4 regions of the Peribacillus sp. NPDC096448 genome follow, and region 1 is predicted to be linked to each of the others. Evidence: riboswitches for the same ligand, from Rfam matches in the RefSeq annotation. Region 1 holds a riboswitch; each other region holds the start of a gene.
What was found. Region 1 has a riboswitch for S-adenosylmethionine ahead of ACIQ0C_RS05615 (YezD family protein). Riboswitches for the same ligand answer to the same signal wherever they lie in the genome.
Positions count from the first base shown of each region.

Region 2: it holds a riboswitch for S-adenosylmethionine, as region 1 does, so the genes downstream of both, mmuP (S-methylmethionine permease) here and ACIQ0C_RS05615 (YezD family protein) in region 1, are expected to answer to the same signal.
Region 3: it holds a riboswitch for S-adenosylmethionine, as region 1 does, so the genes downstream of both, mtnK (S-methyl-5-thioribose kinase) here and ACIQ0C_RS05615 (YezD family protein) in region 1, are expected to answer to the same signal.
Region 4: it holds a riboswitch for S-adenosylmethionine, as region 1 does, so the genes downstream of both, ACIQ0C_RS12400 (methionine ABC transporter ATP-binding protein) here and ACIQ0C_RS05615 (YezD family protein) in region 1, are expected to answer to the same signal.

Region 1 is NZ_JBIWEU010000002.1:362,515-370,546, forward strand. It holds gene pdxR (MocR-like pyridoxine biosynthesis transcription factor PdxR) at 1-266, opposite strand, end outside; gene pdxS (pyridoxal 5'-phosphate synthase lyase subunit PdxS) at 401-1,288, shown strand; gene pdxT (pyridoxal 5'-phosphate synthase glutaminase subunit PdxT) at 1,290-1,889, shown strand; gene ACIQ0C_RS05600 (SDR family NAD(P)-dependent oxidoreductase) at 2,035-2,781, shown strand; gene ACIQ0C_RS05605 (TetR/AcrR family transcriptional regulator) at 2,955-3,542, shown strand; gene ssuE (NADPH-dependent FMN reductase) at 3,730-4,263, shown strand; SAM riboswitch class I at 4,543-4,651, shown strand; gene ACIQ0C_RS05615 (YezD family protein) at 4,808-4,951, shown strand; gene ACIQ0C_RS05620 (phosphoadenylyl-sulfate reductase) at 5,121-5,837, shown strand; gene sat (sulfate adenylyltransferase) at 5,867-7,015, shown strand; gene cysC (adenylyl-sulfate kinase) at 7,059-7,658, shown strand; gene ACIQ0C_RS05635 (nitrite/sulfite reductase) at 7,675-8,032, shown strand, end outside.
Region 2 is NZ_JBIWEU010000002.1:180,716-188,747, reverse strand. It holds gene ACIQ0C_RS04830 (helix-turn-helix domain-containing protein) at 92-466, shown strand; gene ACIQ0C_RS04825 (hypothetical protein) at 1,036-1,203, opposite strand; gene mmuM (homocysteine S-methyltransferase) at 1,448-2,410, opposite strand; gene mmuP (S-methylmethionine permease) at 2,400-3,794, opposite strand; SAM riboswitch class I at 3,878-3,980, opposite strand; gene ACIQ0C_RS04810 (flavin reductase family protein) at 4,216-4,824, opposite strand; gene ACIQ0C_RS04805 (alpha/beta hydrolase) at 4,843-5,451, opposite strand; gene ACIQ0C_RS04800 (ring-cleaving dioxygenase) at 5,451-6,398, opposite strand; gene ACIQ0C_RS04795 (ring-cleaving dioxygenase) at 6,423-7,400, opposite strand; gene ACIQ0C_RS04790 (nitroreductase family protein) at 7,643-8,032, shown strand, end outside.
Region 3 is NZ_JBIWEU010000002.1:53,915-61,946, forward strand. It holds gene ACIQ0C_RS04175 (hypothetical protein) at 1-531, shown strand, start outside; gene ACIQ0C_RS04180 (YozD family protein) at 709-879, shown strand; gene deoD (purine-nucleoside phosphorylase) at 1,112-1,816, shown strand; gene ACIQ0C_RS04190 (lmo1851 family serine protease) at 2,098-3,558, shown strand; gene ACIQ0C_RS04195 (LCP family protein) at 3,673-4,560, shown strand; gene mtnA (S-methyl-5-thioribose-1-phosphate isomerase) at 4,702-5,748, opposite strand; gene mtnK (S-methyl-5-thioribose kinase) at 5,763-6,965, opposite strand; SAM riboswitch class I at 7,044-7,197, opposite strand; gene ACIQ0C_RS04210 (carbon-nitrogen family hydrolase) at 7,269-8,032, opposite strand, start outside.
Region 4 is NZ_JBIWEU010000006.1:133,107-141,138, forward strand. It holds gene ACIQ0C_RS12395 (O-acetylhomoserine aminocarboxypropyltransferase/cysteine synthase family protein) at 50-1,360, shown strand; SAM riboswitch class I at 1,478-1,590, shown strand; gene ACIQ0C_RS12400 (methionine ABC transporter ATP-binding protein) at 1,744-2,778, shown strand; gene ACIQ0C_RS12405 (methionine ABC transporter permease) at 2,771-3,439, shown strand; gene ACIQ0C_RS12410 (MetQ/NlpA family ABC transporter substrate-binding protein) at 3,455-4,291, shown strand; gene ACIQ0C_RS12415 (hypothetical protein) at 4,431-4,604, opposite strand; gene ACIQ0C_RS27260 (YuzK family famiily protein) at 5,122-5,262, shown strand; gene sufC (Fe-S cluster assembly ATPase SufC) at 5,711-6,496, shown strand; gene sufD (Fe-S cluster assembly protein SufD) at 6,512-7,813, shown strand; gene ACIQ0C_RS12430 (cysteine desulfurase) at 7,813-8,032, shown strand, end outside.

The sequences.
Region 1 (8,032 bases):
TGTGTATATTCCAAATCCTCGAATGTTTGAATATAGTACCCTTTTCTTGGTATGACTTCTACGTATCCCTCAGCAGTCAATTGTTCATATGCAGTCTCGACAGTATTTTGACTTATTTGAAGGAACTCTGCCAATTTCCGTTTGGAAGGGAGCTTCGTGCCGAAAAGAAGACGGCCATCTATGATTTCTTTTTTAATATGTGAATATAATTGTTCATACAAAGGTACTTCACTTAACCGATTTAAATCACAAGAAAGCATATTCATTTTGTTTCCACCTTTTAGAGAAATTTATTGCTGACACCATTAAATTTATTAAAACTGACACTTTCAATGCGGTCAACTATTTTTTATACTAAATCTAACAAATCTAAAAAATGCAAATATTAGGGGGAAGAGAAATGGAAAAATTATTAGGTACTGACACAGTAAAAAGAGGAATGGCACAAATGCAAAAGGGTGGCGTAATTATGGACGTCATTAACGCAGAACAAGCAAAAATCGCAGAAGCATCAGGTGCTGTCGCTGTCATGGCATTGGAAAGGGTTCCTTCCGACATCCGTGCGGCTGGCGGGGTAGCTAGAATGGCAGATCCGCGAATTGTCGAGGAAGTAATGAATGCAGTGTCCATCCCGGTCATGGCTAAAGCAAGGATTGGCCATATTGTTGAATCAAGGGTCCTGGAATCCATGGGAGTCGATTATATCGATGAAAGTGAAGTGCTGACTCCTGCTGATGAAGAATACCATATTCTAAAAAGTGATTTCACAGTACCTTTCGTTTGTGGCTGCCGTGATTTAGGCGAAGCTGCACGCCGTATTGGTGAAGGAGCATCAATGCTTCGTACAAAAGGAGAACCAGGTACGGGTAATATTGTGGAAGCCGTGCGTCATATGAGAAAGGTACAGTCACAAATTCGTAAAGTGAGCATCATGAGTGATGATGAATTAATGACAGAGGCAAAAAATATTGGAGCTCCATTTGAAATTCTAAGAGAAATCAAACGCACAGGTAAATTGCCGGTAGTTAACTTTGCAGCTGGCGGAATTGCTACTCCAGCAGATGCAGCATTGATGATGGAATTGGGAGCAGATGGCGTTTTCGTTGGGTCCGGTATTTTTAAATCTGAAAATCCGGAAAAATTCGCATCAGCAATCGTTCAAGCGACTACATATTTCACCGATTATGAGTTGATTGGCAAGTTGTCCAAAGAATTGGGCAGTGCAATGAAAGGCATTGATATTTCCAAACTAGCTCCGGCAGAACGGATGCAGGAACGTGGATGGTAATATGATAACGATCGGTGTTTTAGGATTACAGGGAGCGGTTGAAGAACACTTGAACCAAATCAAAGCTGCCGGCGAACAAGCGATTATAGTAAAAAAACCGGAACAGTTGCGGGAAATCGATGGCTTGATCATTCCAGGCGGAGAAAGCACGACGATGAGGAAGCTAATGGATCGTTATGGATTTATGGAACCGATCAAAACTTTCTTCGAAGGTAAAAAACCTATTTTCGGTACATGTGCTGGGATGGTATTGGCGGCCAATGAATTGACTGGCGATGAGGAGGCCTATCTCGGACTAATGGACATTTCCGTGAAAAGGAACGGATTTGGACGTCAACGGGAAAGTTTCGAGGCTGACCTATCCATCAAAGGAATGGAAGACCCTTATAAGGCAGTATTCATCCGGGCGCCATTTGCTGATGAAGTTGGAGAAGGTGTAGAAGTATTGGCTGTTTATGAAGAGAATGTAGTGGCTGCGAGACAAGACCATGTCCTCGTAAGTGCATTTCATCCAGAATTAACAGGTGATGGTCGCTTCCTTCAACTTTTCATTGAAATGGTGAAGACATCCGTAAGTAAGGTCGAATTGAAAACCTGCTAAACAAATGAAGCTGTCCTATTAATAGGACAGCTTTACTTTTGAAAGCTCAAAACTCTATAAAAATACATATTGCTTGAATTTACTATTCTTTACTTTTATAATAAATAAGTAAGTGATCACTTACTTATTTGAAATGGGAATGTATATGACAGCAAGAGTTGCAATTATTACAGGGGGAGCAAGCGGTATAGGCCGAGCCACATGCCTGAAATTCGCAGCAAAAGGGGACAAGGTCGTTGTTGCGGATTTTAATGAAGAAATGGGTCGGGAAACCGTTGATCAGATAACAGCTAATGGCGGAGTGGCCATTTATGTTAAAACGGATGTTTCTAAGCAGGAAGATGTTGAATCGTTAATCAATAAAGCAGTGGAAACATACGGAAGGCTCGATATCATGTTTAATAATGCCGGCATTGGTGCGGGCGGTATGATCCTAGACCAAGATATGGAAGGTTACTACAAAACGATTGGAGTGAACCAGCACGGAGTGGCCTTTGGAATCATGGCAGCAGGATGGAAAATGAAGGAACTGGGTAACAAGGGAGTCATTATAAATACCGCTTCTGTGTTTGGCTACTTAGCTTCACATGGGACTTTTGCCTATCAGGCGACTAAAGGCGCTGTAAGAATGATGACACAGACAGCAGCTTTGGAATTGGGTGCTTATGGCATACGCGTTGTGGGCATTGCGCCGGGCGGGGTTGACACTCCTATCATACAAGGTTATAAAGACATGGGAATCATCGATAAATTGAATGCAAGTCAAATGCGCGGTGAATTGATTAAGCCAGAAGCCATTGCAAATCCCGTTTATCTATTATCGTTAGAGGAAGCGGATGCGATCAATGGAAGTGTAGTCATGGTCGATGATGGCTATGCATCTTTTAAGTGATATTCATAAATAGAAAACATCGTCCCAACCAGACGATGTTTTCTATTTATGATATATGGGAATATTGAATTCTAATAGATCAAAGGTAATATTGACCGATTGATACCAGCGATATATCATGGGAAATAGATGGGTGAAACCGGTCTTATCTTTATAAAAGAAGGTTGATATTTTTGAAAAAAGGGCAGCAAACCAAAGAACGAATCATAAATGTAGCCCGGACTCTTTTTGCCACTAAAGGTTTTGACATGACAAGAACGAATGAAATTGCCTCTGCATGCAATGTTTCCGAAGCTACTATTTACAAATACTTTGACAGCAAAAAAGATTTGCTTTTGGCTACAATTACCCCTAATGAAAAAGATGAATCCGAAGATGGGGCTAGCCATCTATCCACGGATGATCTAGTGGAGAATCATGTTACCACCATGATAAAAAAAATTCTTGAAAATAAAGAACAGTTTTCGATATTATTTAGGGAAACACAATTCGATCAAGATATTTCAAAGCAATATGTAGATCAGATTTTCAAGCCAAATGCCAGGCATATTGAAATACAGAAGAGAATAGATAGCGGAGAGATACAATATATCTCTGATATTATTTTATTTAATGTAGGGATCATTTCTTTCACATTGGCTTTATCTACACATTATGAGATCCATCAACAAAAAAAGGAGCCATATTTTACTTCTGAACGAATTAAGAGCATTGCTCAACTTTTGGTATATGGTATTCATGGGAAACAGAATCATACATAATGAAACGGTCATATTTAAGGGCATGAGCATCAAGCCGTAAATATGACCGTTTCTTTTTTCATTAAGAGTAGATGTCCAGAGTGTAAGATTTGACTTATATTTTTCAGACAATTACGATAAATGTATACTTCACGAAATGCTTTAAGAAAATTTTATCTGGAAATCATGTAACATTGGAGGGTATCAAATGAGCGATATCGTGATTTTATCAGGAAGTCCGGCTATTCCATCAAGAACGGACATTTCACTAAAACATATTCAATCATTAGTCGAAAATGCAGGATTTACTACAGCTTATTTCTCGATTACGGATTTCACAGCAGATGATTTATTCCAAGGGAAATATAATAGCGAGGATATCTCAAAGCTTTCAGAGAGAATTCAAGCAGCCAGAGGAGTCATTATAGGTTCACCGGTTTATAAGGCTTCTTATACAGGTGTATTGAAAGCCTTGATTGATTTGCTGCCAGAAGGTGCTTTTAAGGGTAAGCCGGTGCTGCCAATCATGATTGGTGGAAGTAACAGGCATCTATTGGCGATTGACTATGCGCTTAAACCATTAATTTCAATATTAAAAGGCGAGCCGCTGCAGGGGATTTATTTTGTTGATAAGGAAATAGATAAACAGAATCCAGAAAACCCGATCAATGATTTGCATTTAATTGATCGCGTCCAGAGTCAGGTTCAAGAATTTGTAGAAGCGATACAGTTAAGAAATTAATGACTTAAATAAATTAATTCCTTCTATAAAAAGACTGAACCCTAGATATTTTTTTTAGAATAACACGAGTCAATAATAGGCCTATTAATGAAAATAGACTCATTTTTTTGGAGACTTTATCTAAAAAGACGAGTCTATTTTCGTATTTATATGAACATAAAATCATAAATTGAATAGTGTGTATAAAAATAACAGTTCATCCATAATATTAAACCAAGTTATTTTATAAGAAAACTCCATTGACAAGGATTAAATATATGTTAATATTTAAAATAATAAAACTTATCCAGAGCGACGGAGGGAATTGGCCCTTTGAAGTCCAGCAACCTGCATGATGGATGCAAGGTGCTACCTCCAACAAAATGTTGATCATTTTGGAAGATAAGGTAAAGATATTTACCTTGCGATCTTTCCATCATGGAAAGATTTTTGTTTTTTGTGAAAATTTTAGGCAGACCATAACAATGTAAGGTTGTATGGAATTATATAAATCTAAGAAATTTAAAATAAAAAATTCGCGGATTTTCTTAAAGGAGGAACTGGTTTGGATAAAGAGAATCAGCTTGAAGAAATTTTTGAACGACTTCAAGAAATGCTTAATTCAATGAAATATGGATCCATTACACTTATTGTCCAGGATGGTAAAATCATTCAAATGGAAAGAAATGAAAAACTAAGAATTAAATAAGGTATCTGCTGACTAGAAAAACTAGAGGCGGGTTTAACTGATATAAAGAGAGTATTGGTTAGATTCGTCTCTTTTTCCTAGATTCAAATAACCCGGGGAATATTACAACGGGAATTGATCAACAGTTACTCTAACCTGATACAGCAAGTTTTTAGAGGGGGCTACAAAGTTGGCTGCATTAATAAACTATGAAAATTTCAATACAGGGGACTTCCCTGTATTTCCTGAAGGCAGTGAGACAAAAGGTGCTTTGGAAGTTCTGCAATGGGCGAATGACCATTACGGAGACAAACTGATTTATGCTTGCAGTTTTGGTATTGAAGGCATCGTGCTTACGGATTTATTGGCGAAGGTCAATCCTTCGGCAAAAATAGTTTTCCTTGATACAGATGTTCATTTTGAGGAAACTTACCAATTGATCGAGGAAGTGAAGAAGCGATATCCGAAGCTTTTGATCGAAATGAAGAAACCTGACTTGACGCTTGAGGAACAAGCGGCGGAATATGGGGATGAATTATGGCTTAGAGATTCCAATAAGTGCTGTAACATCCGTAAAATCATTCCGCTAACTGATGTGCTTTCAACAGCAACAGCCTGGCTTTCGGGACTGCGGAGGGAGCAATCCGAAACAAGGGCTAAGACCGAGTATATCAATAAGGATAATAAGTTCAAATCAGTTAAAATATGCCCACTCATACATTGGACATGGAAAGATGTTTGGCGCTATGCCCACAAAAATGGACTTCCATATAATGTTCTGCATGATAATGGATATCCGAGCATTGGATGTAAAACGTGTACTGCACCTGCCTTCAATGCAGATGATTTACGGTCAGGCCGTTGGCAAGGAGCTCAAAAAACGGAATGCGGATTGCATTTATCTTAAATAAATAGATACCATAGGGGGAAATTAGCATGACAATCAGTATACCGCACGGAGGAACATTAATCGATCTTTGGGAACCAAAATATGATTTTAGTAAAATAACGAAGTCAATCGAAATCGATGAAATTGCTTTAAGCGATCTTGAATTGATAGGCACTGGTGCCTACAGCCCGATTAAAGGATTCTTTACAAAAAGTGACTATGATACAGTGGTAAAGGATATGAGGCTTAGCAGCGGACATGTATGGAGCATCCCGATTACGCTGCCTTTGACCGAAGAAACTGCAGAAAGCCTCACTATAGGTGAAGAAGTAACATTAACCCATGAAGGTGAAACATACGGGGTTCTCTCCGTTTCCGATATTTACACTCCAGATAAGCAATTGGAAGCTACATTGGTATATCAAACAGATGATGAGAAGCATCCTGGAGTGAAAAATTTATATAACCGCGGGGATGTATATGTCGGCGGGGAAATAAAGTTGATCAAGAGAATAGAGCGTCCGCTATTTCAAGCTCATTATTTGGACCCAGTCGAGACAAGGAAGGCTTTCGCTGAAAAAGGATGGGAAACGGTTGTCGGTTTCCAAACGAGGAACCCTGTTCACCGTGCACATGAATATATTCAAAAGACAGCATTGGAGATCGTCGACGGCTTATTCTTAAATCCTCTCGTTGGTGCCACTAAATCAGATGACATTCCGGCAGATGTAAGAATGGAAAGCTATAAAGTGCTGCTTGATAAATATTATCCTAAGGATCGCGTCTCCCTTGCAGTTTTCCCTGCTGCCATGCGTTATGCAGGACCTAGAGAAGCCATTTTCCATGCGATGGTCCGTAAAAATTATGGTTGCACCCATTTTATCGTCGGACGTGATCATGCGGGTGTGGGCGATTATTATGGCACATACGATGCTCAAAAAATCTTCGGGAATTTTAACGCAGATGAGTTAGGAATCACGCTATTATTCTTTGAACATAGTTTTTACTGTAAAGCATGTGGCAATATGGCTTCCGCTAAAACTTGTCCGCATGGCAAGGAAGACCATGTCATCCTGTCTGGAACGAAGGTAAGGGAAATGTTGCGTAATGGAGAAATTCCTCCAGCAACCTTTAGCCGTAAGGAAGTCATCGAGGTGTTGATCGAAGGTCTTAAAAAAAATGAAGTTTATAACTGATTGGACATAAATGGAAGGGTCACATGAAGAGGGGGATTATCAAATGAGTAAAAGTACGAATGTCACATGGCATGAGACGTCATTGACCAAGGAGCACCGACGGAAGCAGAACGGGCATGAAAGCACGGTTCTATGGTTTACAGGACTATCGGGGTCCGGAAAATCAACGATTGCAAACGCGGTCGCTAAAGAGTTATACAATCGGAATATTCGAAGTTATGTTTTGGATGGTGATAATATCCGCCACGGCTTAAATAAAGATTTAGGTTTTTCTGAAGAGGATAGAACGGAGAATATTAGAAGGATCGGTGAGGTATCCAAGTTATTCGTGGATAGTGGGCAGTTCGTATTGACCGCTTTCATATCACCTTTCAGGGCAGATCGGCAGATTGTACGTGATTTACTCGAAGAAGGGGAGTTTATTGAAGTATACATAAAGTGTCCGATCGAAGAGTGCGAAGTGCGTGATCCAAAAGGGCTTTATGACAAGGCCCGTAAAGGCATCATTAAAGATTTTACCGGAATCGACTCTCCATACGAAGAACCTGAACGACCGGAAATCATTTTAGAATCCGACCAATACAGCATTGAAGAGTGCGTTGAACAGGTAATCGGCTATTTGACAGCAAAGAAAGCGATTTAATCAAGGAGGAAATGTAATGGTTTACGAAAAATTTTGGTCGGAAAATCCACTAATCGCTAAAAATAAAACGGAAATCTGGAAATTGGAAAAAGACGGCTTGAAGATATTTGATGATATTCCACATTACGCAGCAAATGGTTTTGATTCCATCCCTAAAGAGAAATGGGATATGTTCAAATGGGCAGGTCTATACCTGCAACGGCCTAAAGAAGCTGGTTATTGGATGATGCGAGTCGTTATTCCCGGAGGTATCCTGACTTATGATCAACAAATAACTCTAGCTAACATCGCTAAAGATTACGGGAGGGATGTATATGACATTACAACCCGTCAAGCCATTCAATTCCACTGGCTGACCATCGAACAAGTCCCGG
Region 2 (8,032 bases), 180 kb from region 1:
CATAGTGAAATCAAGCTAAAGTTATTCATTACGCGTACACTTTTTTCAAAATGATGTTATAATGGATTTATATAAAAGGAGAGTAATAATAATGATTTTAAAAAGATTGACTACATTAAGGAAGGCCAAAAGGTGGTCTTTGCAATATACTGCTGACAGACTCGGAATCGCCAAGAGTACCTATGCAGGTTACGAATCGGGCCACCGCCGCCCTTCATTAGAAACGATTAATTTATTGGCAGGCTTATATGATACATCCACTGATTACATTCTAGGCCGAGTGGATTATCCATATAAGGATATTAACACAGAGTCACCTCAAGTAATGGAATTAACGGATTTATCAGATATGGAGCTAGCTGTCGATGGAATCTCTCTTTCTGAAGAGGAAACGATTCAATTTATCGCTTTTATTAGAGCTAAACGAGAAGTGGAAATCAATCGCGATAAACAAAATGAAACATAGCAAACATGGAGTTTAAGACTTGTATTTGGGGAACGAACAGTACTTTATCAGCAGGTTCTTATACTTCCTGGCATGTTTATTAAAACCGTAAAACAACGCGGCTTTCACCAATTAGATAAGTCGGTTCTGATCAATCGTTAAGTTCGCCCTTTTTGACACTGCACGAAACGATTTCTGGACGACAAGAGAATATACTAATAATGCCCCTTGTTTAGAAATTTAAGTTTTATTAACTATATAGAAGAAAGTCGGCTTATTAAAAGGTCATCCATCTTCATTATTCTGTTTTCTTCTTAACTTATTTCCTTTTCCATCAAGGGAAATTTGATTTCAGTTTAATCACCGATTTTACCTCTTGGTTTATTTGCAATGAAAGAAAAAACCATGGCACAGCTCATGGTTTTCCCCCGTATAAAACTGAAAATCAAGCCCAAAACAAGAAGCAACATGAAGTTGAAGTTTCTTTAATTCATGTGCTTATATTATTGGAATACGAAATTTAATAATCCCCTTAAAGAAATGAAATTGCTCAATATAATGTCTCAACAAATATACTGCATCTCAATATATTAAGGCATCTCATCTTCTTTTTCCCGATTTTTGAAAGCTTCATGTGTGACAATATCCTCAATCTGTTCATACTGGCGACTGTGTTCCTTCTCTTCGCTAATTCGATTATTGGGTAAATTTCCTGGATGTCCTTTTTCTTTGTGATTAAAATTTTTACCACGGCTCATAACTCATTCTCTCCTTTCTATTCATTGTTTGTATAGTTTTCCCAAGCACGAAAAAAATATGATTTAATTTCTCTTTTTACTGTTTTGCAGCAGGATGGATTACAACCTTTTCAAATAACTCGAATCTGAAAAAAAGAGCCCCAAAAATAACAGGAACCGCCAGATTATGACGCTTCCTGTTATTTTTGTAGGTTTACCCACTACTTACATAATTAATAAAAACATTTTTGATGACAAAGAATGGCTAGGAGGATGTTACCACGGAAGGTCGCCACTTCCTTGATATGTCTGCAATATGATCAGGCGCCGTTCTGCAACATCCCCCAATTATATTTGCCCCCGCATGGTGCCATTCTTCAGATTTCAGGTCGAGCCTGTTACATGATTCTTGACCATGCCATGTTTTAGTTTCTGGATTATATGATTCACCGGAATTCGGATAAACGATAATTGGTTTATGCGTGTTTGCACGCAACACCTGTATGGCTTCCGTGATAATTGATACTGGCGCACAGTTGATGCCAATTGCGGCAATTTGCTCACTGTCCCCAAACAATCTGGTACAGTCCTCCAGCAATGTACCGTCACTTATCGCTTTTTCATTTTTCAAAGAAAAGGATAGCCAAGCGTAAACTTCTGGATAATCTTTCAATAATGAATGTAATACTTTTGCTTCTTGCAGGGAAGGAATCGTTTCAAATGCTAAAATGTCAGCTCCTGCTTCAATCAAAGCTGATATTCGCGAGCGATGAAATGCCGCTAACGTTTCATCTGAAACACCATAGTTCCCTACATACTCTGACCCATCTGCAAGATAAGCCCCATAAGGTCCAACTGATGCAGCAACCAATGGCTTAGGTCTAATCGTTTGATATTCTTCCTTCCAAAATTCATCTCTTGCTTTTCTTGCAAGTAAAACCGTTTTCCGGATTAGATCCAATGCCTCTTTTTCTTGTATTCCGCGGAGGGCGAAACCTTCAACTGTTGCTTGGTAGCTTGCCGTTATCGCACAGTCAGCACCAGCTCGAAAGTAGTCAGAGTGAACCTGGTAAATCACTTCTGGATTTTCAAGTAATACTCGTGCAGACCACAGGGGATCGTCCAAATCACACCCATGCCTTTCAAGCTCTGTAGCTAAAGCCCCGTCCAAAATCATGACTGAATGACCTCGTAAAATTGCTTCAATTGGGTTAATTTTATTCTTCATGGTCTACTCCTCTTTTCTTTATGGTTTGTGTCAGATAATAACTTCCATAGCAAAACAAAATAAACGGAATGCCACAATATAGTGCAATTCTTTGTGTAGGATCAAATGCAATTCCTATGCATGAAGCAAGACATAGCATAAATGAAACGATTGGTACGAATGGATATAATGGTGTATGATAAGCCAAATCATTAATTGAGTTTCCTTCGTTTATATATCGTCTGCGAAATAGGAACTGTGCCGCGCTAATACTCATCCAAACTATAACCACAGCTAGTCCAGAAATGGATACAAGCACTATGTATACAGTATCCGGCGCAATAATACTCGAGAAAAGTGCTAATACACCGCCCAACATACTGAAAAGGACTGCATTCAACGGAACACCCCGTTTTGTCAATTTTGCAAATATTGGGGAAATAGTTTTCTTATCTGCAAGTGACCAAAGCATCCTGGATGAGGCATATAGTCCTGAGTTTGCAGCGGACAAAATGGCCGTCAATATAACAAAGTTCATAATATCCGCTGCATATGGCACTCCAATTCGTTCTAGAACGGCAACAAAGGGGCTCTCTAATACGCTTGCATCCGAAACAGGCAATAATGCGGATAATACAACGATGGTTCCTACAAAAAAGATAATCAATCTCCATAATGTCATACGGATTGCCTTTGGTACCGTTTTTTCTGGATTCACAGTTTCCCCAGCTGCAATTCCGATTAATTCAGTTCCAGAAAATGCAAAATTCACCGCGAGCATCGTCATTAGAATGGCAAAGGCACCATTTGGAAATAAACCAGCACTTGTAAAATTGGAAAATAACGGAGCTGATTGTGCGTTAATTATTGGAATAAAACCTACCATTGCCGCAGCTCCCAGAATAATAAATATTACGATAGCGAATACCTTTATAGACGCAAACCAGAATTCGGATTCAGCGAAAAACTTAACGGTCCATGCATTTAATGCCAAGACCAAAATGGCAAATAGAGCACTCCATATCCAGACACTGATTGATGGAAACCATCTCTGCATCAACAATCCTGCAGCCGTGAATTCCGAACCTAGTGCAACAGTCCAGGTTAGCCAATACAACCAGGCTACTGTATACCCTGTCCCTGGTCCGATGTATTTGGCTGCGTAACTATGAAACGCACCTGTCTCGGGCATATGCACTGACAGTTCACCTAGACATAGCATGACAAGATAAACCACTAATGCACCAATCAGATACGAAAGGATGGTGCCAAACGGACCAGCCTGGTGAATCGTATAACCCGAACTTAAGAATAAACCAGTACCAATCACCCCGCCAAGCGATAGCATTATTATATGCCGTGCTTGCATTTGCCTTTGAAAATCATGCTTCCTTTTGTTCTCCATTCTTACTCTCCTTAATCTTGCATCCAGAAAAAACGAAAACGCACTCTAAAAAAGAGTGCGTTACTGACAAATAAACACGTACGGTCTTATCTATCAAGGTTTCACCCCCTGGAATTAGCACAGTGTCTTTGTGGACCTGCTGCTGAGGTTTCATAGGGCCAGTCCCTCCACCTCTCTGGATAAGAAATTATTTTTTTATAACTTTATCAATCTATAAAAAAATTGTCAAGTTTTGTTTCGTAATGTAAAGACTTCCATTTAATTACTAATGTTCATGGCGCCTGCGTCATTAATATTAAAATGATTGCTTATTTTTGGAACTTTCGCGTAATAAAAATTGCAAATAAAGCTAACCGGGATCATGTTGGTTTTTAAAAAAATGACAACATCTTATAAGATGTCGCCATTTTTATCTTTTTCCTTAAGGACGTTCTATTTCAAATAATTCCCCTAGTTTTGTATAGGTATGACCTGCTAATCTTGCTACAGGTTTTAGCCCATTCTGATCAATTCGGCCATTATGGTAAATATCTTGCTCTATATGATAGCAGACTATTTTCCCTATCAGTAAATCACAACCAGGTTCATTCTTGGAACCTGCCAATGGTATCGATTGCTCTAATATACATTCAAAACGTACCTTCGCTTCTAGCAACCCTGGTACGGATACCTTATCACTAACAGTCGGCGTGAAATTAGTAAGACCCAATTCACTTTCGTCAGATGGGAGTTCCTTTGCCGTTCGATTTGCATCAGCAACATTATTTTCATCAGTGATATGAACAACGAATTCACCTGTTTGAATTGCATTACGGGCTGTATCCTTTAAAACTCCTTTTTTCCGTTGAACAGAAATGGAAATCATCGGAGGGTTTGAACTAACTATGTTAAAAAAGCTGAACGGCGCTATATTGATCGTACCGGTTTCGGATTGTGTCGTAACCAGCGCAATAGGTCTAGGTATAATGCTTCCAGTCAAAAACTTATAATTATCCCGTTCAGTCAGACTTTCAGGATTAACAGAAATCATCTTCATTCCCTCTCATTCTTATAAAAATTTCTTTTGAAACCAGGAACCTGCTGCCTCAACCTCTGAACGTGTTAACTGATGACCGTGATTTTCCCACTGAACTTCAACTGTAGCGCCAGCTTGCAGTAAAAGTTGATTAAGTTCATTAGTTTCTGCTGCCGGGCAAATCGGATCGTTTTTTCCTGCAGCAATAAATACAGGAATATCCGAGAGGGAAGGCAAAGCGATCCCTCGTCTAGGAACCATTGGATGATGAAGAATCGCTCCTTGTAATGCCCCCTCGTAATGGAACAGCAAACTTGCCGCTATATTTGCACCATTGGAATAACCTAATGCCACCACTCTGTCACGGTCGAAGTCATATTTTCCGGACGCCAATTCCAAGAAGTCATAAAGTTCCTTCGTTCGGAAGATCAAATCCTCTTCATCAAAAACCCCTTCAGCTAACCGTCGGAAATAACGAGGCATTCCGTTTTCAAGTACATTTCCCCGTACGCTCAATATGGATGAACCAGGTGAAACCATTTCCGATAATGGCAAGAGATCTGTTTCCGTTCCTCCAGTGCCATGTAAAAGCAATAGTAACGGAGCTTCTGGATTACTTCCTTTTTGAAAAATATGTTTCATCATTTATCCTCCTCTAGTACTCTCGGCACTGCCGGCAGTAACGTTTTTTCCATAACTTCCCGTTTTTCTTCCAACCATGGCGGCAGCATTAATTTACTGCCCATCGTTTCCTTCGTTTCATCATGAGCAAAGCCAGGTGGATCTGTGGCAACTTCAAAGAGTATGCCTCCATCTTCCCTGAAATAAATGGCATCGAAGTATTGACGGTCTGTGAAGGGTGTCACACCATAGCCATGGTTACCGATATGCTCCCTCCATTCTTTATGATCTTCATTATCGCTTGCACGCCATGCAATGTGATGGACAGTTCCCACTCCGATTTTACCGTTTGGTAAAACCGTTTTTTTAACATCGATCAAATTTCCGATATCCGATGTGGATTTGAAGCGAATGAAATCTCCCTCTTCCCCAATCTTTTGCAGGCCCATCACTTCCACTAATAGTTCCATCGTTTTGATCGGTTTTGACGTCAATAATACAGCACCGCCGAATCCCTTGACCGCCTTATCAGCTGGTACACCGCCGAATGACCACTCGCTATTTTTACCTTCTTTACGCTCAACCAGTTCAAGTTGCAAACCATGTGGGTCTTGGAATTCCAGATATTCCTCACCGAAACGTGAAACCTTTTCAAAGTCTATGTTAAACTTATCCAAACGCTTTTCCCAGAAGCCAATTGATCCCTCCGGAACGGCATATGTTGTAATCCCCACTTGTCCGGAGCCAATTGTCCCTCGGTATGCCTCAGGCCAAGGAAAGAAAGTGATGATTGTGCCCGGTGAACCGGATTCATCTCCGAAATATAAATGGTAGGTACCTGGATCATCAAAATTAACGGTTTTTTTCACCATACGCATTCCCAATACTCCAGCATAAAAATCCACATTCTCTTGAGGGTTGCCTACAATTGCGGTTATATGATGTATTCCTGCATTTTGCTTTTGCATGCCGATTACTTCCTTTCCGGTTAATTAATTAGTTGACTTTGTATTCAGTGGTTTTAAATTCGCTTCAATATCCTTTCTTTTCGATTCCAAAAAAGGTGGCAGAGCAAGGTTCTCACCTAGGTGCTGCTCAGCTTCATCCACTTCAAAACCAGGTCCATCAGTAGCTAGTTCAAATAATATGCCATTCGGCTCCCTAAAATAGAGTGAACGGAAATAAAAGCGGTCCACATATCCCGAGTTCACGAATTTCGATTCACTAATTTTTTCTACCCATTTTCTCAATTCTTCTTCAGTATCCACCCGGAAGGCAACATGGTGTACTCCACCTCTCCCCAACCTTTCCCGAGGTATGTCATTCCTTTCTTCAATATGGAGTTCCGCTCCTGTCCCCCCCTCACCCGTCTCATAAACGACTATAGGATTTTGCCCCCTGATTGTCGATGGGTATGTGCCTGATTTCCTGAACCCCAATATCTCGATAAGAACACTTTCTGTTTGTGCAATATTGGGTACTGTAAGTTTTACTGGCCCTAATCCAAGGATGGAAAACTCTTTCGGTACTGGGCTGCCATCCCACGGAAATCCTCCTTGAACGCCGTTATTATCCTGATCGGAAACCAGAAGAAGCCTCTGCCCTTCAGGATCTTTAAAAGAAAGCACCTTTCTTTCAAAACGGCTCGATATTTCATCATGCTCAATATTGAATTCCACAAACCGTTTTTCCCAATATCCTAGCGCTTCATCATCCCTCACCCTTAAAGAAATTTCTGAAATGCTATTGTTTCCCTCATGAGTGCGGGCAGCATTTGGAATTTCAAAAAACGTCAATTCCGTTCCCGGTGAACCAATTCGATCTCCATAAAATAAGTGATACACACGAACATCATCTTGATTCACCGTTTTTTTGATTAATCGCATTCCTAAGACTTTTGTGTAGAATTCAAAGTTATTTCCCGCTTTTGCTGTAATCGCCGAAACATGATGTAATCCTTTTAATTCCATCCGTACCACTCCTATCTTTATAAATCTCCCCTTAAGGAGATGAAATAATCCGCAAATAATATCTCGAATTCAAGGTATTTAACCTAACATAATGCTTTTAATGCAAATATCTTGATTTAAAGATAAACGACAGGGATAAAATTGTCAACCATTTTCATTCAAATAATTTCACCCGGATTCACTTATTATAAAATAAAAAATTCAGGTCAAAATAAATCGGTATAAGAATGGAGGTGTGAGATATGGTTAAAGATTTTTTTAGCGCAATTGAAGATAGACGCTCTTATTATTCCCTTAGCAAGGAACATGTTGTTCCTGATAAAAGGATTAAAGAAGTTATCGATCATGCCGTTCAATACTCCCCTTCCGCTTTCAACTCCCAAAGTGCAAGAGTGATTGTATTAACTGGTCAAAGCCACGACCAATTATGGCATATCACGAAAGAAACATTAAGAAAAGCTGTCGGTGACAAAGATTTTAAAAAAACGGAAGAAAAAATGAGGTCATTTATAAATGGGTATGGAACGGTTTTATTCTTTGAAGACCAGGCCATAATAAATAGGCTCCAAGAAAAATACAAAACGTATGCCGAAAATTTTCAGATTTGGTCGAGCCAATCGTCTGCCATTTTA
Region 3 (8,032 bases), 310 kb from region 1:
GGAGAAATCCTTTATCCGAAAGAACAAATCGATATTGAATATAAATATTTATTAGGTGACTTGGTCCAAGTGGATGGATATGAACAGGATTATTTCAAGATTATCGGCTATCGAACGGAAATTTGGCGCTATAAGGAAAATGCCTGGGAGGATGTAATCTATGAGTTATCAAGAATCTCTGATGGTGAATGGCTTGAAGCTCATGAAGAAGAACTGACTTTGATTGCCGATGCCAAACGGGCAGATGGAATCATTAAAAAATTGGGTCTGCTCCTTCCTCAAAAGAAAAATGAGCTTGCTATCATTGCTAAACAAAACAACCCTGGTAAAGGTGAGCGAGAAATGACAATGACAAAAGATGAAAAAAAGGAAATGATTGATGGACTGTTGGATTTATATAATGATTATTGTAAGCTCTACGAACATTTTGGCGATGATGAATATCGTCACATCATGAAAATCGCCCTTGCTAAAATTGAAAAAGCTGCAGAGGAAATTTATCCAGATCATAAAAAGAAGCAAACAAAGTGAAAGGTATCCCAAACTTTTAAAGGGCAATTTCCAAATTCCCTATAGAAGTATCCATACAATAGAACACGAATGGAACTTGATAACTATAGGCCCTTCATATGTTTTTCCATTATGGGATGCCTTAGTGGTATATTTGTCTCTACACATTCATAGACCTTTAAATAAGGGGGCGATGATTTGCGAGAAATTGAGGTTTTTATTGATACAGAAGAGATAGCGGAATTCTTTTTTCAAGAATTGATAAGACGGGGCTATCTTCCAACAGAAGCTGAAGTTGAAGATCTTGCTGACATCACATTCGAATATCTTCTTGAAAAATGCATAATTGATGAAGAAGTCGAAGAGTAACCTGTCATAAGACGGTTAGCAGCTTCCTTTCCCTTAATTTCATTAACCATTTAAAAAAAGACGGCGGACCACCGCCGTTTTGTTTGCGATTTAGGAAGGGTGCCAAAAGTCTTTTTCCTGCTTTTCATTTTTTCAAGTTCCAGATAAGGTTCGATTTTCCTAACTTGTGGTTGATATGGTATAGTAGTTTTTGAATATCATTTCAACCACAAGTTAAGGAGGACATAGTCGTATGAGCGTACATATTGGTGCAAAAGATAATGAAATTGCGGAAACGGTCTTACTTCCTGGGGACCCGTTGCGTGCAAAATATATTGCTGAAACATTTTTAGAGGATGCTAAACTTTATAATGAAGTTCGTAACATGTTTGGATATACAGGGACATATAAAGGAAAACGAATTTCTGTACAAGGTACAGGCATGGGTGTCCCATCCATTTCGATTTACGTGAATGAATTGATGAATAGCTATAATGTCCAGAAGCTGATTCGTGTTGGAACTGCAGGAGCGATTCAAAAAGATGTAAAAGTCAGGGATGTGATCCTTGCAATGAGTGCTTCCACCGATTCCCAAATGAACCGCATGACTTTCGGCGGGGTGGACTTTGCCCCGACCGCGGATTTCGAATTACTTAGAAAAGCTTATGACGTCGGCACGGCTAAGGGCTTGCAATTGAAGGTCGGTAATGTATTTACGGCCGATCAGTTTTATAACGATAATAGTGAATTGGAAAAATGGGCAAAATACCAAATCCTTGCGATAGAAATGGAATCAGCTGCCCTTTACACGCTTGCTGCTAAATTTGGCCGCCAAGCTTTATCTGTATTGACCATTTCCGATCACATTTTAACCGGTGAGGAGACGTCGTCGGATGAGCGCCAGTCAACTTTCAACGAAATGGTTGAAGTGGCATTGGAAGCAGCTATCCAGGACTGATAATTGGATGTAATTGACAGGCGGGTGACCAGGAATAAGTGATGCTGTATAATGGCAGTTGGATACAGGCTCATTTGTTCCATGGTATCCGCATTTTTGTAATGTCAGGAGATGCCTGTTTTCCTTGGACCATTTTCCCTGATTTGAAGTTTGCTAAAAAAATACATATGGTCATAAGTTGTTATTTTTGATAACTATTATTTTTCGATTGGCTTGAAAGCTGATAAAATAGGAATGAAATCGTTTATATCGTCATGAAGAATGAAAGTGGTGAGGCTTCAGTGGAAGAAGAAAATCAAAAACAGCCAAAAGAGGCAGGGAAATTCATTAAAATAAAGAAGTTTACGTTCATTATGGGGATTTTCTTAGTCATATTTCTAACTGCAGGGATTACTACAATAGCCTTGACCTTTGGAGATGAAAAAGTAGAGTCATTAGCACCGGATAAGCAATCGGAATTTGAAAAGCTGTATTCTACATACGATACGATAAAAGATAACTATTATGAAGAGATTGATGAAGAAAAGCTGGTGGACGGGGCAATTAATGGAATGATCGAATCATTGGATGATCCGTACTCTGCTTATATGGATAAAAAGGAAGCGTCGAGTTTCCATGAGAGCATCTCTTCATCTTTTGAAGGAATCGGTGCTGAGATTCAGGAGCAGGATGGACAAATAATGGTGGTCTCACCAATAAAAGGGTCCCCGGCAGAAAAAGCTGGGGTAAAACCGAATGACATTATATTAAGTGTGGATGGTAAAAGTGTTGAAGGACTGAGCTCTTCTGAAGCTGTCCTGAAAATCAGGGGCGAGAAGGGTACGAAAGTGGATCTATCCATTTCAAGAGCTGGTGAGTCGGAACCGATTGAGCTGACCATTAAACGGGACACAATTCCGATTGAGACGGTTTATGCGGAAATGCTTGATGATGGAGTTGCAAAAATTCAAGTGACCAGTTTTTCCGAACATACAGTCCAAGAGCTGAAAACGGCGCTTGAGGAAATGTCCAAGAAGGACATGAAGGGTCTCGTATTGGATTTGCGGGGAAACCCGGGGGGACTGCTTGAACAAGCAATAGAAATGGCAAGTCTGTTCATACCTAATGGGAAAGTGGTCCTTCAAGTTGAGGATCGCAGCGGGAAAAAAGAAGTATATAAATCGGAGAATGATGGAGAACTGAAAATCCCGGTAGTCGTGTTGATTGATGATGGAAGTGCCAGTGCTTCTGAAATCGTTGCAGCGGCTGTCAGTGAATCTGCGGACATTCCATTGATCGGTGTCAAGTCATTTGGGAAAGGGACAGTGCAGACTGCCCAAGACTTCAAAGATGGATCTAACTTCAAATATACGGCAGCTAAATGGTTGACTCCTGAAGGCAATTGGATTCATAAAAAAGGGATCAAGCCGGATATTACTGTGAAGCTTCCTGATTATGCGAGCCTTCCGTACATTTCGCCCGATAAGGAATTGAAAGCATCCGATTCTTCGAGTGAAGTGAAAGCGGCTGAAGAGATGCTGAAGGAAGCAGGCCATGATCCAGGTAAGGTAGATGGATTCTTTGATGAAGCAACCACGAATGCTGTCATAGCATTCCAAAGGGAACAAAAAATTAAAGAAACCGGCACCATTAAGGATGATACTACCGTTAAATTGATGCAGGTCATCCGCGAGAAAATCCTTAAGAACGACACACAAGTGAAAAAGGCAGTGGAAGTATTAAAGAAAGAAATCAATAAATGATTTTGACCGAAAAGCCTGTCAGCGAATTTCGTTGGCAGGCTTTTTTGTCGTTTTCATGCATAGGATTCCAACATTAGGCAGAGAATAGGGGTAATTTTCCAATGAGGTGAGGTAATGAAAGAAAAGGTATTGTTCATATATCTCTTGATCTTGATTCTGGCAGGCTGTACATATGCCCCTTTACCCAAACAAAATGGAAATGAAGGTACGGAAAAAAAACTAATCAATGAAGAGAACCAGGAAAGCGAGAAAACATTTCTGTTAATAGGTGTTGACACAAGGGGAGAGCAAAAATCTCGGTCAGATGCGATTATCCTGGCAAAATACTTTCCTGAGCAGGAGAAACTGAAGCTGGCTTCCATTATGCGTGATAGTTATGTGAAAATCCCCGGGAATAAATCAGGATATAACAAAATAAATGCTGCTTATTATTATGGTGGACGGGAATTGCTCAAGAAAACCATACAGGAAAACTTTGATGTCAAGGTCGATCATGTAGCGGTAATCGACTTCCAGGGATTTGTGAAGATGGTCGATTTACTTGCCCCTGAGGGGGTGGCGGTGAATGTGGATCAGGAAATCATTGATGATATGAGCATCCAAGCAAGCGTCGGTAAAAATGTTCTACACGGTGAGGAAATATTGAAATATGTCCGTTTTAGACATGACGATGAAAGTGATTTTGGAAGGGTAGAGCGTCAACAAGAAGTTATGGTTCAATTAAAAACAGCGTTTATAAATCAAATCTCATCCTTCGAAGGGATGGCAGCCCTTCCTGGTATCATAGAACAAGGGCTCTCGTACTTGGATACAGATATTGGTCTGAAAACAATAATAGAAATGGGTCCAAAAGCCGTCTTCCATACCCCGGACACCGTCGAAACCTTAAGGGTTCCAGTGGAAGGAAGCTTTAAAGATGAAATATATCCCCAGTCCGGAGCCGTTTTGGAAATGGACTGCACTGAAAATAAAAAAGCACTTCAGGAGTTCTTTGCAAAATAACAAGAATTTTGGAAGTCCATTTTATTATCGAAAGTGTTCGGATTTAATTATTGTATTATAGACCTCGCAAGAATAATTATTTAAAAAACGAGAGGGATACGAAATCCTTCTCGTTTTTTATCACCAATAAAGGAACCTGAATCAATTAACAAAATGCGGAATGTTTTTGAAGAAATCAGGTGTTATGATTCCGTTTTCGGTAATGATGCTTGTAATTAGGTGATTCGGTGTAACATCAAAGGCTGGATTGAAAGTCTTCACGTTTTCCGGAGCGATCCTTATACCTTGAATGAAGGTGATTTCAGCTTCATTCCGCTCTTCGATCGGGATGGATGTGCCGGATTCGATAGAAAGGTCGAATGTGCTTGATGGTGCGGCTACATAAAAGGGGATACCAAAGTGCTTGGCTAATATGGCCAATCCCAATGTCCCGATTTTATTTGCTGTATCCCCATTGGCCGCAATCCTGTCGGCCCCGACGATAATTCCATTTATTCGTTTCTGGTGAATTGTATGGGCAGCCATATTATCAGAAATTAAGGTGACATCAACCCCCGCTTGCATCAATTCCCAAGCCGTCAAACGCGCCCCTTGCAGGACAGGCCTGGTTTCACATGCATACACTTTTAGCGGAAAGTCCCTTTCTTTAGCCAGGTGGAAGGGAGCCAAGGCTGTGCCATACCGAGCTGTGGCGATTCCCCCAGCATTGCAATGCGTAAGAATGGAATCTCCTCTAGTGAATAGGGATAAACCATGTTCCCCGATTTTCCTGCACATTTCTTCATCTTCAGCAAAGATGGCTTTAGCCTCCGATACAAGTGCTTCCTTGGCAGTTGAAATGCTTTGCGCAGCCTGCAAGGTGTTCTCCATCCTCCTTAACGCCCAAAAAAGGTTGACTGCAGTTGGCCGGGAAGATGCGAGTTTTTCAATATGCCTCGTTACGTTTTTCTTGAATTCCCCTAATTCAGCGGTTGTTTCCTGTTTGGCACCAAGTGCAACACCAAATGCTGCCGTCAGTCCAATTGCTGGGGCACCGCGAACTTTTAATGTCAAAATGCTGTCATATACATCATTAACAGAATGAAGTTCAATAAACTCAGTTATGGAAGGAAGGGCTTGTTGATTTAATAATGTAATATGGGTATCATCCCATTGTACCGAATATGGTAAGGGTGCTAGTGTAGTCATGTGCAGGTCTCCTTTTAAATGGTTGAGTAAGATGGCAGTGTACGTTGCTTCAACGCTTCAATTATAGTTGGAACATCCAATTCCTCCCGTTTTTTAATTAAAAAAGAACCAATTTCCAATGTTGCCGTTTTGGCAGCGATCCTTGTTTCTTTATCTTCAATGACGTTTAAATCGGCTACATGGGAAAGGCCAATGGTTCGCCGAATCAGTTCGCAGCCTGCAAAACCGAATGCATCTTTTTTGAATTTTGTCAGTAAATAAGGCAGATAACCTTTCACATGGCGAAATGGGCTTTTATTTTGGCCTTCCCATAATTCGGTGTAAGTTTCTTCAAAGGCATTCCAAAATTCATGAAGGAGCGTGAAAATCTCTTCCCTTCCGACGCCATTTCGTGTTACTGCCTGAAAGAGAAGGTTGGCGGTGTATTGACCAAGGTCAAAACCAACTGGCCCATAAAAAGCGAATTCCGGATCAATAACCTTTGTTTCGGTTTCACTTGCAAATATACTTCCAGTATGTAAATCTCCATGAAGCAAGGCTTCCTGCTCGGTTTCAAAGCTTTGTTTCAGTTTGGCGACCTCAAGTATCACTTCTTGATCATTCCATATTTTTTGGGCGGCACCTGTCAATTCCACCTCGAAATCTCCCGGGAGTTCCTCAAAAAATGGATCCGTGAAAATAAAGACCTCAGTGATTTTGCAGAGTTCGGGATTCGTGAAATGTCGGGCCACCTCCTTTTTCGCAGAGGGTTCTAAATGATAATCGGATGTATAAAATGCCGTCTTCGCAACATACTCACCAATATGCTGTGAAAGCAATGGATATGAATCGCCATGGATCAATCCTGTTCTAACGATTTTCAAGTGCGATAAATCCTCCATTACTGTGATGGCAAGCTGTTCATCCGAATAATAGACTTGCGGTACGAATTCGGGGCAATAACTTCTGAAATGAATCAGCGCATTCGCTTCAATGGCTGCCCTTTTCAGTGTCAGCGGCCAGCTTTCACCAAGTACCTTGGCATAAGGGACCGCTTGTTTGATTATTAGTCCTTTGTTTGTGACCGTGTCTGTAATATGAAAAACATAATTTAAGTTTCCATCGCCGATTTCATTACATTTCAAACTTGCATCCGCATTGACCAACCCAAGTTTTTTTGCAAGGGTTATAGCTGTTTCGTTTGTCAATCTCTTAAAATTTGAATGGTTTTGAGTCATTCTTTTCCCCTCCAGATTCAAAATAAGAATAAAAAAGCCTCTTTCATATAGAAAGAGGCAGAAGTTTTGGCTTCGGACCTCTTATCTTCCAGAAAATGAATTCTGGTGGAATTAGCACCGTGCTCTGTGGATTTAATAATCCGGCGGAGGATCCGCCCCATTTCACAATGGTATTACAGTCGGTTGCTGGGCTTCATAGGGCCTTTATCCCTCAGCCTGCTCTTGATAAGAGTAAATGTTTTCTGAAATTTTAATCTTCGGGAAAATAATATCAACTTTTTAAATAGTTTGTCAATGGGTAAATTAATAAAAGTCTGGACGGCGATCTTCGAATACAGGTATTTTGTTACGTGCTTCCGTAACTTTGTTGAAGTCCAAGGTGCCTGTCAATAGTTCGTTTCCTTCTCCGGCTTCACTTACGATATTCCCCCATGGATCAATAATCAAGGAATGACCCGCAAATATATTATTGATATCCGAACCTGTACGATTAACGGCTACAACATAGGCTTGGTTCTCGATGGCACGGCTTATCAATAAGGCTCTCCAGTGATCGAGTCTCGGCTTTGGCCATTCAGCCGTAACGAATAGAACTTCCGCGCCTTGAACGGTATGGGCTCGCTGCCATTCAGGGAAACGAATGTCATAACAAACGAACCCGGCACATATTTTTTCATCAAGAGTAAATAAACCATCTTTTTCACCTGGCTGCAGGAAATGGTGTTCATCCATTAATTGAAATAAGTGAAGCTTATCATATTCTTTAATGAGCTTTCCGTGTTTATCGATGATGAGCATGGTGTTATAGATTCCCTTGCTTGTTTTTTTCGCAATGGAACCGCCGATGATGTGAATCCGGTGTTTCTGTGCCTGTGTTTTAAGAAATTCAATCGTTTTTTCTGCCTCTTGGTCTGCAATCTCATTCAGCCTGGTCAAATCGTATCCGGTTGTCCAAAGCTCTGGTAATATGACGATATCGGGTTCGGACCGAGCTGCTTTTTCCATCCATTGTTCTGCAACCTGAAAATTGATATCTGGTTGACCGAAGGCTATATCCATTTGAATAC
Region 4 (8,032 bases), on a different contig from region 1:
CAGATTTCATAAAATTCCAATTAAATCCATAAAAAAGAGGAGAATTAATATGTCAGGGAAAAAGTTGCGTTTCGAAACATTGAGTGTTCATGGCGGTCTGCAAGCTGATGAAACAGGTGCCCGTGCAGTTCCTATCTACCAAAGCAATGCATACTTGTTCAAAGACACCGACCATGCAGCGAATTTATTTGGCCTAAAGGAGAATGGATATATATATACACGGCTTCATAATCCCACGGTCAGCGTTTTTGAGGAAAGAATGGCCTTACTGGAAGGCGGTATCGGCGGATTGGCAACGGCAAGCGGGATGGCGGCCATCTCACTTTCAATCCTGAATATTGCCGCTTCAGGGGATGAGATTGTTTCAGCCTCTACCTTATATGGCGGTACGTATAACCTTTTTGAAAATACTCTTCCTAAATATGGGATAAAAGTGAAATTCGTTTCTCCAGATGACCCTGAAAATTTCAAAAGGGCGATTACGCCAAGAACTAAAGCCATTTTTGCTGAAACGATCGGAAATCCAAGTTTGAGGGTGCTTGATATTGAAGCGGTAGCGGAAATCGCCCATGAAGCCGGCATACCTTTAATCATTGATAATACCTTCGCGACACCGTATCTTTGCAGACCAATTGATTTTGGAGCGGATATCGTCATCCATTCCGCTACAAAATGGCTTCTTGGAAATGGAACGACGCTAGGCGGTGTCATCGTGGATGGAGGGGAATTCGATTGGAACTCGCCAAACTACCCTGGCTTCACGGAGCCTGACCCAAGTTACGACAATCTGGTATACGCCGAGGCAGTTGGACCTGCCGCATTCATAACGAAAGCCCGAGTCCAGTTACTCCGTGATTTGGGCCCTGCGCTAAGTGCCCAAAGTGCATTCCAGTTTACGCTTGGACTTGAAACGCTCCATGTTAGGATGAAAGAGCATCTATCAAACACCAAGTCTGTCATTAAATATTTAAAAAACCATCCTGCCGTGACTTGGGTTTCACATCCCGGTGATGAGGATCATCCCGATAAAGCCCTTGCGGATAAATATTTGCCAAAGGGAGCTGGATCTGTCGTCACATTTGGGATACAAGGTAATCGCGAAGCTGGGGCAAAACTTATCAATTCGGTGGAATTATGGTCCCATGTGGCGAATGTAGGGGATGCGAAGAGCTTGATCATCCACCCAGCCAGTACGACCCATCAACAATTGAATGAGGCAGGTCTTGCAAAAGCGGGTGTGCGTGCCGACCAAGTCCGTTTATCCATTGGGATTGAAAATGTAGAGGATTTAATAGAAGATTTGGAGCAGGCAATTGAAAAGGCGACGAATATCGTCTCCTTGACTTCCAAGACGGTTTAAGCAAAGTTCCTGTTCATTGTTGTACTAGAAATAATATACATTGCGCTCCTTTTTTATCTATGATAAAATTTCACCATACTAAAGAACTTAATGTTGTACAAATATTCTATATATTAGCTCTTATCAAGAGAGGTGGAGGGATGTGCCCGATGAAACCCGGCAACCGACAAGGAGATTTCCTTGGAAAGGTGCCAATTCACACAAAGTTTAATCACTTTGGAAGATGAGAGGAAGGCCTGTTTCTTCACCTGCCTTTCTGCTCATGCAGAAAGGTTTTTTCTATTTTTATGGGGAAAACCTTTGCATGATATGAGAAACAGACTAATAATGTAGAGAAATCAACTAAGTTCATAGGTTTTATTGGATAAAAGAGGTGAGGATTAATGATTACATTGACGAAAGTCAGTAAGCTTTTCCGAACAGGAAAAGGAAACAGTGAGACGATCAAGGCTGTAAATAATGTGAATGTTGAAATAAATAAAGGCGAGATTTTCGGTATCATCGGTTACAGTGGAGCGGGGAAAAGTACTTTGATCAGAATGCTCAATGGATTGGAAACACCGACAGAGGGATCCGTTGTGGTGGCTGAGAAGGAAATTTCAAAAATTAAAGGGGCTCAGCTCCGTAAGGCCCGTCAAGAAATCAGCATGATTTTCCAACATTTCAATCTATTATGGTCAAGGACCGTTCAGGAAAATATTTCTTTCCCATTGGAAATTGCAGGAGTTTCTAAAACTGAACGAACCAAGCGTGTGAACGAATTGATCAAGTTAGTCGGACTGGAAGGCAGGGAAAAGGCCTATCCTTCACAATTAAGCGGGGGGCAAAAGCAAAGGGTGGGAATTGCCAGGGCTCTGGCAAATGACCCTAAAGTGCTGCTTTGTGATGAAGCGACTTCTGCCTTGGATCCGCAGACTACCGACTCCATACTGGAATTGCTTGTTGACATCAATCAGCGCCTGGGATTGACGATCGTCTTGATAACACATGAAATGCATGTGATTCGTAAAATCTGCCATCGCGTCGCCGTGATGGAAAGCGGGCAAGTTGTTGAACAGGGACCTGTCCTGGATGTTTTCAAGAATCCTAAAGAACAAATGACGAAGCGTTTCGTGCAACAGGTAACGGAACCAGAAGAAACGAAAGAAACGATGGACCATTTGCTCGAACGCTATCCTGCAGGCAAAGTGATTCAATTGACCTTTGTAGGCGATCATGCAGAAAGCCCATTGATCACCAAGCTTGTACGTAACTTCGAGTTGGATGTCAATATCGTTCAAGGTAAGATATCCCAAACAAGAAGCGGTTCATATGGAACATTGTTTATCCATTTAGATGGCAAAGAGGATGAAATGCTCCGCGCAATCGAATTCATTAAAGCACAGCAGGTAGGCGTGGAGGTGATTACTCATGCTTGAAGAATTATTGCCGAATGTTGATTGGGAAGACATTATTGAAGCTACGAGGGAAACGCTTTACATGACAAGCGTCTCTGTAGTGGCAACCTTTTTTATAGGCATAATATTAGGATTGATCCTTTTCCTGACAGGGAAGGGTAATATGTGGGAAAACCGGGCTGTCAACGGGATCATGAGTGCTGTCGTCAATATATTCCGTTCCATTCCATTTCTTATTTTGATCGTGCTGCTCATTCCTTTCACTAAAGCGCTTGTCGGTTCCATGATCGGACAGAACGCTGCACTGCCCGCACTTATTATCGGTGCGGCCCCATTTTATGCGCGTATGGTTGAAATCGGCCTTCGTGAAATCGATAAAGGTGTAATTGAAGCCGCTAAATCGATGGGGGCAAAAACGAGCACGATCATTTGGAAGGTCCTGCTTCCAGAGTCGATGCCTGCCATTATTTCCGGGATTACGGTAACATCGATTGCATTGGTTGGATATACCGCAATGGCCGGGGTCATCGGTGCAGGCGGGCTTGGTAATCTAGCCTATTTGGAGGGTTATCAAAGAAATCAAAATGACGTTACGCTTGTAGCGACGATCGTTATTCTAATTATCGTCTTCATAATTCAAATTATTGGAGATGTGATTACATCTAAATTGGACAAAAGATAAAGGGAGATGAATAGGATGAAAAAGTTTTTAGGATTTGCATTAATTTTAGTGTTATCCATCGCTTTGGCTGCTTGTGGAAGTGAAAAGGATAAAAGCGGCAGCAATACGGAAAAAGAATCGAAGAAAATAGTTGTAGGGGCATCCAATGTTCCGCATGCTGAAATCCTTGAGGAAGCTAAGCCGCTTCTTAAAGAAAAAGGAATCGAATTGGAAATCGAAACGTTCCAGGACTATGTTTTACCGAATAAGGCGTTGAATGATAAGGAATTGGATGCTAACTACTTTCAGCACATTCCTTACTTAGAGTCGCAAATTAAAGAAAATGGATATGATTTCGTCAATGCTGGCGGAATCCATATCGAGCCGATTGCTCTATATTCACAAAAATATAAAAGCATTGATAAACTTCCGGAAGGCGCAACAATTATTATGAGCAGCTCTGTTGCTGATCATGGACGCGCTTTATCCCTTTTGGAAAAGAATGGCCTGATCACTTTGAAAGAAGGCATCGATAAAACGACGGCTACAACTAAAGACATCGTTGAAAATAAGAAAAACCTTAAATTCGATGCCGATTATGAAGCGGCCCTGCTTCCTAAAATTTATGAGAGCGGCGAAGGCGATGCAGTCTTGATCAATTCCAACTATGCAATTGACGCCGGTTTGAATCCGCTTGAAGATTCGATTGCGATTGAAGATTCGGAATCACCATATGTGAATGTCATTGCCGTAAACAAAGGTGACGAAAATAAAGAAGCGATAAAAGCGCTTGTAGAAGTATTGCATTCTAAAGACATCCAAGATTTCATTCTTAAAGAATACAAAGGTGCAGTTGTACCGGCGGATAAATAATTCAAGAATGGCGACCTGATTTAATTCAGGCCACAGTTTTGTAAGGGAAAAAGGTTTCGGAATGGTCTCATTCCGAAACCTTTTTGATTTTTTATTGGATTTGAAGCAGTTAAAGCGTTTGTACTCTCGATAGCCCTCTTTATTTGTTGTTGAGTGCCGATGGGCAGAGATAACAACCTAAACGCTCATATTCCACATAGCCATGGTTGCGGAAGAATCTTTCTTTTGTTCGAGGACGTTTATAGAGTAAAGCTGGTGTTTTGTTAGTTGCATCTGTGTCAACAGCTTCAGGTTTTCCAACTTTCTTAATCATTTGTTCAACCAAAGGCTCTTAAGAAAACGAGTATCATGAGTATTTCCGGGTATTACTATCGTCCCAACACAAATCCGTTACGGTCTGCTGCCGCATAAATGAATAGGCAAGCTGGTTTGTTCGTTCAGCTTCCAAACATGGAGAAGTGAGGCACTTTATCATGGAAACCTTAGGTGAAAGTGATTATATCTGATTGTTTAGTCTTAGTGGATTGGAACGGAGGGTACGAGACTCCTGCGGGAAAAGCGCCGAGGGCGGACCGCCCCCGGAAACCGAGTGCCTGAAGTGGAAAGTAACGTTCAAATTTTGAAAACCTAAAAACCTAAAAAACTGTAGACAAACTCATTAATCATCCAGTTTGTTTACAGCCTGCGGCCTAATTTAATTCGTTTCATGTTTAACAGAAAAAGTAAAGGGTATAGAGATAATGAAGATAATGAAATGATACGTAAATTTGAAAGGATGGTTCACTATCAATACTCTGGATTTAAATGTAACAAGCGAAATGGAAAAGGCGATGCAGTCTTCACATGGGATTGGCTACAGTGAGTACAGTAGAAACTTAGACCTCCGTATCGAGGTTGAGAAAGAACGGGATAGGGAACATGTAAAGTGCAACAAAATGGTCCAGGACCTACAACGCAAAATTCACGGCTAAGCATATAAAAGAGTTCTTTAAAAGATCGGTCTGTAGAGGTAAAATGGAAAGTGGTCCATAAAATAAGGGGTTTCCTTATTGGATGAACTTACATAATACCTGACAGTCCGATTTTTTTCTTTTTAAAGCGGAACGTTCATACCTTGCAATCGAATTCTTTGAACATATAATAATAAGGACAAGGATTTGCCGAATAATAAGATAATTTTAACAAAAGCTAAAATAAGTATGAATATGCAGTAAACAGGCCATATCTGTTAGTATTGTAAGAATAGGGGCAGGTTTTTAATATGGCCGAAGTGGAAACCCCTATCTATTTAGTTGATTCCAAATTGGATTTGTTATAAAATTGGAATGAGAATAAAGTGAGAATGCTTTTACGTAAATTAATGAAAGTAATCTTTACTTTCTGGTAATAAAATTGGAATTAGTTCACGGAGGTATTATTATGTCAGCTTCTACATTAACGGTTAAAGATCTTCACGTATCAATTGAAGGCAAAGAGATTTTAAAAGGGGTAAACCTTGAAGTTAAAGGTGGAGAAATCCATGCGATCATGGGACCAAATGGAACTGGTAAATCCACTTTATCATCAGCGATCATGGGTCACCCTAAATATGAAGTAACTAGCGGAAGCATCACATTCGATGGTGAAGATGTATTGGAAATGGAAGTAGACGAGCGCGCTCGTGTCGGTCTATTCCTAGCTATGCAATATCCAAGTGAAATCAGCGGTGTTACAAATGCAGACTTCTTACGTTCTTCCATTAACGCACGCCGTGAAGAAGGCGACGAAATTTCATTGATGAAATTCATCCGTCAAATGGACCAAAAAATGGAATTCCTTGAAATGGATGAAGATATGGCGCAACGCTATTTGAATGAAGGTTTCTCAGGCGGAGAGAAAAAGCGCAACGAGATTCTTCAATTAATGATGATCCAACCTAAAATTGCAATCTTGGATGAGATTGATTCAGGTCTAGATATCGATGCACTTAAAGTCGTTTCAAAAGGAATCAACGAAATGCGCGGAGAAGACTTTGGATGCTTGATCATCACTCACTACCAACGTCTATTAAATTATATCACTCCTGATTTTGTACATGTAATGATGCAAGGTCGTGTCGTGAAATCAGGCGGTCCTGAACTTGCTGCCCGCTTGGAAGCGGAAGGTTATGACTGGATTAAACAAGAATTGGGCATTGAAGACGAAACTGTTGGCGAAGAAGCGTAAGTAGGAGGATTTGCAATGACTACAGAAACGAAATTACCGTTTGAACAAGAGGATATAAGCTCCTATTCAACTAAAAATAATGATCCAGCTTGGCTATCCGAGCTTCGGATTCAAGCGTTTTCTGAATTAGAAAAGCTCCCGATGCCAAAGCCGGATAAAACGAAAATCGATAAATGGAATTTTACTTCTTTCCAAACTCATACGGTTGAGAGTGAAGCTTTTACCTCTTTAGAGGAGCTTCCGGAAGAAATTAAATCCATCGTTGAAGAAAATGAAAACTTATACATTCAACGCAATAATACGCCGGCACATATCAATCTGTCAGCAAATGTGAAAGAGCAAGGCGTCATTTTTACGGATATTTTATCAGCGGCTCGTGACCATGCTGAGCTCGTGCAAAAATATTTCATGAAAGACGGCGTTAAAATAGATGAACATCGTTTAACGGCACTTCATGCTGCATTGGTTAATGGGGGAGCATTCCTTTATGTTCCGAAAAATGTAGAAATCAAAGAGCCGATTCAATCGGTATTCCTATTGGATAATCCAGATACTACACTTTTCAACCATGTCTTGATCGTAGCTGAAGATAATAGCTCTGTCACATATGTAGAGAACTATTTCTCAACCGTTGATTCCAACGAAGGGGTTGCCAACATCGTAACTGAAGTGTTTGCAAATGCGAATGCCAAAGTCGAATACGGTGCGGTCGATACCCTTTCAAAAGGTTTCACGACATATGTTAACCGCCGTGGAGTGGCAGGACGTGACGCGCGTATTGAGTGGGCGCTTGGCCTGATGAACGACGGAAATACGATTTCGGATAATACAACATATCTAATGGGCGATGGCTCTCACGGTGATACAAAAACCGTTGTAGTCGGACGCGGGGAACAAAAACAGAACTTCACGACAGCCATCATTCATTATGGCAAACGCTCTGAGGGTTATATCCTTAAGCATGGTGTCATGAAAGACGCAGCATCCTCCATCTTTAATGGAATTGGGAAAATAGAGTATGGTGCTACAAAGGCCAATGCCGAACAAGAGTCACGAGTTTTGATGTTAAGTGAGAAAGCACGCGGAGACGCCAACCCGATCCTCCTGATTGATGAAGATGATGTAACGGCTGGTCACGCCGCTTCCGTCGGCCGTGTCGACCCGCTTCAACTGTATTATTTAATGAGCCGTGGTATTACAAAGAAAGAAGCAGAAAGACTTGTCATTCACGGATTCTTGGCCCCTGTTGTTAACGAACTTCCAATTGAGGGAGTCAAAAAACAATTAGTAGCGGTCATTGAAAGGAAAGTACAGTAATGAACCCATACGAAATTCGTAAGCTTTTTCCAATATTAGATCAAGAAGTCAATGGTCAGCCATTAGTTTATTTAGATAGTGCTGCAACCTCTCAAAAACCGGCTGCAGTGATTGAAGCGATTGAGCAATATTACCGCGGATACAACTCGAATGTTCACCGCGGGGTGCATACACTAGGAACAAAAGCTACGGATGCGTATGAAGGTGCACGTGAAAAGG